One region of the Hydrogenophaga sp. L76 genome, then DNA from elsewhere that is predicted to be linked to it. Evidence: predicted binding sites of a transcription regulator. Region 1 holds the regulator's gene; the other holds the start of a gene.
The links. The regulator sigma-54, encoded in region 1, starts transcription at its own class of promoters, with help from an activator protein. The targets are predictions, from matches to a motif close to TGGCANGNAANCTGCTTT.

Region 2: a site for sigma-54 is predicted at 2,036-2,053, ahead of nirB (nitrite reductase large subunit NirB). Genes of this name have one in related genera too.

What each region holds. Positions count from the first base shown of each region.
Region 1 covers NZ_CM172807.1:2,664,240-2,667,418, forward strand. Annotated here, with positions in the region: gene AC23D4_RS12740 (THUMP domain-containing class I SAM-dependent RNA methyltransferase) at 1-814, opposite strand, end outside; gene rpoN (RNA polymerase factor sigma-54) at 811-2,460, opposite strand; gene lptB (LPS export ABC transporter ATP-binding protein) at 2,654-3,179, opposite strand, start outside.
Region 2 covers NZ_CM172807.1:1,724,329-1,727,507, reverse strand. Annotated here, with positions in the region: gene nirB (nitrite reductase large subunit NirB) at 1-1,801, opposite strand, end outside; gene AC23D4_RS08165 (type IV pili methyl-accepting chemotaxis transducer N-terminal domain-containing protein) at 2,206-3,179, shown strand, end outside.

The DNA.
Region 1 (3,179 bases):
CGCTGCCGAACACGATGGGCGCGTGGCCTTCGGGCCAGTCGCGCATCTCGCGCTCGGCTTCGTCCTGGATCGCGGTCCACACATGCTGCTGGAACGGCAGCATCTTTTCAAACGCAAAGCGGCGCAGCATGCCGGGCGGGATGTTGAGCGCGATCTGCGCCGCTTCGATCACCACCGTGCCGCTGCCGCAGCAGGGGTCGTACAGCGGGGTGATGTCGTCCAGCGTTTGTGCCTCGCCGCCGTTCCAGCCGGTGGCAGCGATCATGGCCGCGGCCAGCGTTTCCTTCAGCGGCGCGTCGCCCTTGTCTTCGCGCCAGCCGCGCTTGAACAGCGGCTCCCCCGAGGTGTCGATGTAGAGCGTGAGTTCGTCGGTGGTGACGTGGGCGTAGATGCGCACGTCGGGCCAGGTGGTGTCCACGCTGGGGCGTTCGCCGCGTTTGTCGCGGAAGCGGTCACAGATGGCGTCCTTGATCTTCAGTGCGGCGAAGTTGAGGCTGGTCAGCGGGCTGTGCTGCGCGGTGATCTCGACCTTGATGGTCTGCTGCGGCGTGAACCAGATTTCCCAGGCGATCTCGCTGGCTGCGTTGTACAGGTCCTGCTCGCCGCGGTAACCACCGTGCCAGAGCTGCACCAGCACGCGCTGGCTCAGGCGGCTGTACAGGTTCAGGCGCATGGCGTCGCGCCACGAGGCCTTGATGCCCACACCGCCGCGGGCCTTGAAGGCCAGCGGTTCGTTGGTGATGCGCTGCACCTCGTCGGCGAGCATGTCCTCCACGCCGGCCGCACAGGGGAGAAACAACTTCAATTGATTCACAGGCTTTTTCTAAGGTTGGCCGGTGCGATGCGAAGTGCCTCGCGGTACTTGGCCACGGTGCGGCGCGCGCACTCGATGCCCTGCTCCTTGAGCAGGTCGGAGAGCTGGTTGTCGGACAGCGGTTTCTTGGGCTCTTCGGAGGCGATGAACTGTTTGAGCAGGGCGCGCACCGCGGTGCTCGACGCGTTGCCGCCGGTTTCGGTGCCGAGCGAAGAGCCGAAGAAGTACTTGAGCTCGTAGGTGCCGAACGGCGTGGCCATGTACTTGGCGGTGGTCACGCGGCTGATGGTGGACTCGTGCAGGCCCAGCTCGTCGGCGATCTCGCGCAGCACCAGCGGGCGCATGGCGAGTTCGCCGTGCATGAAGAAGTTGCGCTGGCGCTCGACGATGGCACTCGATACGCGCAGGATGGTGTCGAAACGCTGCTGAATGTTCTTGATGAACCAGCGCGCTTCCTGCAGGCGCTGCTGCATGGCGGCGTGGCCGGCTTCGCCGCCGTTGTCCCGGCCGCCGCGGTTTTGGCGCATGGCGTTGGCGTACACGTCGTGCACGCGCAGGCGCGGCATCACGTCGGGATTCAGGATGACCTTGAAGCCCCGGCCGGCGCGTGTGACGATGACGTCGGGCACGACCACGTTGCGCTCCACATCGATGAAACGGCGCCCGGGTTTGGGTTCAAGCCGCGCGATGACACCCAGCGCGGCGCGCGCCGTTTCGTCGTCGATGCCGCACAGGGCGCACAGACGCTTGATGTCGCGTTTGGCCACCAGCTCCATCGACTGGTTGCAGATGGCCAGCGCCGCGCGCGCTTCGGGGGTGTTGCGCAGCTCTTCGATCTGCAGGCGCAGGCATTCGCCGAGGTTGCGCGCACCCACGCCGGTGGGCTCCATGTGCTGCAGCCAGCCCAGGGCCATGCGCAGCTGCGCTTCGACGGCCTCCAGCTCTTCGATGGCAGGCGAGGTGGCCTCGCGGCCGTGCATGAGCCGCCAGAAGCCCAGGGCGAGCTCGGCCATGTCGTCTTCGAGGTAGGCATCGTCGTTGAGCGATTCGATGAGGAAATACAGCGCCGCCGCGTCCTCGTCGCTCAGCCGCAGACAACGGGCCTGCTCGTGCAGGTGGTCCTGGAGGCTGACGGGACTGCGGGCCAGGTCGGCTGCGCTGGCGGTTTCGTCGTCGCCACCGGAGCCGCTGTTGCGCGCCGGTGCGTCGCCGCCCCATTCGCTGTCATCGGGCGCCATCTCGACCGTGCCGTCGCCTTCCCAGCTTTCTTCCACCGGGGTGGCGCCGTCGAGCCGGCTTTCGATCTCGTCGCCTGAGCCGCTGTCGGCGGGCGCGTCGGACGTGCTGCTGACGCGGTCAGGCAGCGGGCCGTCAAATTCGGCGGGGGCGGCCACGGCGTCGGCCACCGGCAGCGCGGCATCGGCGATCTGTTCGCCGGCGCTCACCGGCGCATCGACCTGCTCCAGACCGAAAGCCTCGCGCTCGGCGATCTCTTCCGTGCGCTCCAGAAACGGGTTTTCGTCGAGCATCTGCTCGACCTCCTGCGCCATTTCCAGCGTGGAGAGTTGCAGCAGGCGGATCGATTGCTGCAACTGGGGCGTGAGCGCCAGATGCTGCGATACACGCAGGGAGAGGCCTTGCTTCATGCCTGGGCGTACAGCAGCGGGAAACGGAGATTCGCCGCCGGGCCGCCCCAAGGCGAATCAACCCCCTTGGGGGGCAGCGCGCCGCGCAGCGGCAAGGCGTGGGGGCCACAAGACGCCGCCGGGCCGCCCCAAGGCGAATCAGCCCCCTCGGGGGGCCGCGAAGTACATGCAATGACGAGCGTGGAGGTCATGTTCACATGCGGAAGTTCTCGCCCAGGTACACACGGCGTACTTCGGCGTTTTCCACGATCTCTGCGGTGGGACCGCTGGCCAGAACATGGCCGTCGCTGATGATGTAGGCGTGGTCGCAGATGCCCAGGGTTTCGCGCACGTTGTGATCGGTGATCAGCACACCGATGCCCCTGGACTTCAGAAAACCGATGATGTGCTGGATCTCCAGAACCGCAATCGGGTCGATGCCGGCAAAGGGTTCGTCCAGTAGGATGAAGCGCGGGCGCGTGGCCAGGGCCCGGGCGATTTCCACCCGGCGCCGCTCGCCCCCGGAAAGGGCGGGCGCCGGCGAATCGCGCAGATGGTCCACCCGCAGGTCCTTGAGCAGTTCATCGAGGCGGCTGCCGATTTCTGCTTCGGTCAGGGGTTTGCCATCCACATCGTGCTGCAGCTCCAGAACGGCGCGCACGTTCTGCGCCACCGTGAGTTTGCGGAAGATCGAGGCCTCTTGTGGCAGGTAACCCAGGCCCAGCCGGGCACGGCGGTGG
Region 2 (3,179 bases), 940 kb from region 1:
CCACCGCGTCGGCGATGCGGCGCAGTTCGTCGGCCGTGGTCTCGCCGCCCCACATGCGCGGGATGACCGAGTAGGTGCCGTCTTTCTGGATGTTGGCGTGCGAGCGCTCGTTGATGTAGCGGCTCTGCGGATCGTCCTTCGCCTCCTTGGGCCAGGTGCTGATCAGGTAGTAGTTGATGGCCGGGCGGCAGCTGGCGCAGCCGTTGGGCGTCTTCCAGCCCAGGTGCGAGAACACGGCGCTGGTGGTCAGCAGCTTGCTGCCGTCGGCCAGCGGCGTGCGGATCGCTTCGCGCACGGCTTCGTGGCCGTGGTCGGTGCAGGCGCACATGGCCTTGAGCTTGGGCGTGGCCGAGTAGTCGCCGCCGGCGGTGAACATCAGGATCTGTTCAACCAGGCCGGTGCACGAGCCACACGACGCGCTGGCTTTGGTGTGCTTCTTGACTTCGTCCAGGGTGAACAGGCCCTTGTCTCGGATCGCCTTGCAGATGGTGCCCTTGGTCACGCCGTTGCAGCCGCAGACCTCGTCGCTGTCCTTCATGGCGGCGGCCTTGTTCTGGCCCTGGTGGCCCACGTCGCCGATGTTGCTCTCGCCAAACATCAGCTTGTCGCGGATGTCGGCCACGCTGCGGCCATCGCGCAGCAGCTTGAAGTACCAGCTGCCGTCCACCGTGTCGCCGTAGAGGCAGGCGCCGATCAGCTTGTCGCCCTGGATCACGAGCTTCTTGTAGACGCCGCCCGAGGGGTCGCTCATCACGATCTCTTCGGTGTCGTCGCCGCCGGTGAAGTTGCCGGCGCTGAAGAGGTCGATGCCTGTGACCTTGAGCTTGGTGGAGGTGAGCGAGCCGGTGTAGCGGCCGATGCCGAATTCGGCCAGGTGCGTGGCCAGCACCTTGCCCTGCTCGAACAGCGGCGCCACCAGGCCGTAGGCGATGCCACGGTGGGCCGCGCATTCGCCCACCGCGTAGATGCGCGGGTCGGTCACGGTCTGCATGGTGTCGCTCACCACGATGCCCTTGTTCACATGCAGGCGCATGCTCTCGGCCAGTGCGGTGTTGGGGCGGATGCCCACGGCCATCACCAGCAGGTCGGCGGGCAGCTCGGTGCCGTCCTTGAAACGGATCGCCTTCACACGGCCATCTTCACCACCCACCAGCTCCTGTGTCTGCGCGCCGATCAGGAACTTCATGCCGCGCTCTTCCAGCGAAGCCTGCAGCATCTTGCCGGCCACGTCGTCAAGCTGGCGCTCCATCAGCCAGGGTGCGACGTGCACCACGCTCACGCTCATGCCGCGCTTCATCAGGCCGTTGGCCGCTTCCAGACCCAGCAGGCCGCCGCCGATGACCACCGCGTGTTTGTAGGTGGTGGCCGCGTCGATCATGGCCTGGGTGTCGGCGATGTCGCGGTAGGCGAGCACGCCCTCCAGGTCTTTGCCGGGGATGGGCAGGATGAAGGGGTTGGAGCCGGTCGCCATGATCAGGCGGTCGTATTCGGCCGACACCTGCTCGCCGCCGGGGCCGACCGCGTGCACAACGCGCTTGATGCGGTCCACTTCGGTCACCTTGTAGCCGGCGTGCAGGGTGATGCCGTGGTCGGTGTACCAGGACCAGTCGTTCAGCACGATCTCTTCCAGCGTCTGTTCACCCGCGAGCACCGGCGACAGCAGGATGCGGTTGTAGTTCGGGTGGGGCTCCGCGCCAAAGACGGTGATGTCGTAGAACTCGGGCGCGATCTTCAGCAGCTCTTCAAGCGTGCGCACACCGGCCATGCCGTTGCCCACCATCACCAATTTAGATTTTTTCATCGCGGCTACTCCAGTTGTGATTCGCAAAAGGGAGGTCCAGGCCATGGCCGGCGCAGAGGCGCACGGGCGCCATGCGGCACCAGGAAAGGTCTGGGGAAAATGCAGATTCGATGGCCGTTGGCCAAAGCCGGGCTTGCCTAGTTGCAAAACCGGTATCACGCTGCACACGTCGTTGTATGCAGAGCCCACGACGCTGCGGTCGGGGTCGAGCGCTTCGTCACGCTCGCCACGGACAATGCAAAAGCTGTGCCATATGATCCGGCGCTCTCTGCGGGTGGCGCGTTGAAGCGCTCGCAGCGATGATGTGTGCCGTGTCCGGGCAACGCTCCGGTTTATCCAAGTCCTTGATTCATATGACTTCTGCGCTGGTTTTTCTCGAAGGCTCAGCAAGCCCTCAGCCGCTGGTGAACGACCTGGAAGCCTGCGGGGTCCAGGTGCTCGCCGTGCTGGTTGCGGGCAGCAAATTGGTGCAGGGCGTGGTGCGCCATGCACCAGACTTGGTGATTGGCGAGGTGCCGCAGCCCGGCGACGCGCTGTTTGAGACCCTCAAAACGCTGGCCAGCGTGGCCCCGTGCCCGGTGATCGTGTTCACGCACGACGGCGACGCCGCCCGCATCGAGCGCGCGGTGGCCTCGGGCATCCACGCCTGGGTGGTCAACGGCTACAGCGCGCAGCGCCTGCGCCCGCTGCTGCAGCTGGCCCAGGCCCGCTTTCGCCGCGAGCAGGCCCTGCTCGACGAACTGAAGGACGTGACCACGCGCTTTGAGGAGCGCAAGGCCGTGGAGCGCGCCAAAGGCATCCTGATGAGCGCGCGCCAGGTCAGCGACGACGCCGCCTTCGAGATCCTGCGCACCGCTTCGATGCACAGCAACCAGCGCCTCGGCCAGGTGGCGCAGCACATCATCCAGTCGGCGCACTTTGCCGAAGGCGTGAACCGCGCCGGGCAGCTGCGCATGTTGTCGCAGCGCCTGGTCAAACACTGGCTGCTGAGGCTCGCGGGCGTGCAGGCCGCGCGCCACCTGACGCTGCAGACCGAGTCGGCCCAGCGCATCGACGCCAACCTCGCGCTGCTCGGCAAGAACCTCTCGCAGCCCACTTTCGGCGATCTGCTGGACCGCGTGGTGGTCACCTGGAAAGTCCTGAAGAAAGCGCTCAAGGTCGAGCCCGCGCACGAGCAGGTTGGCCCCATCAACGCGCTCGCCGAACAGCTGCTGCAGGACGCCGAACGCCTGACCGCCAGTCTGGAAAGCGCCGGTTCCGTCAGCCCGCTGCGCATGCTCAACATGGCCGGGCGCCAGCGCATGCTGTCGCAGCGCTTTGCCAAGCTCGCGCTGCTGGGTCTGCTGGAGCGTGGCGAGCCCCTGCTGCAACACCAGGC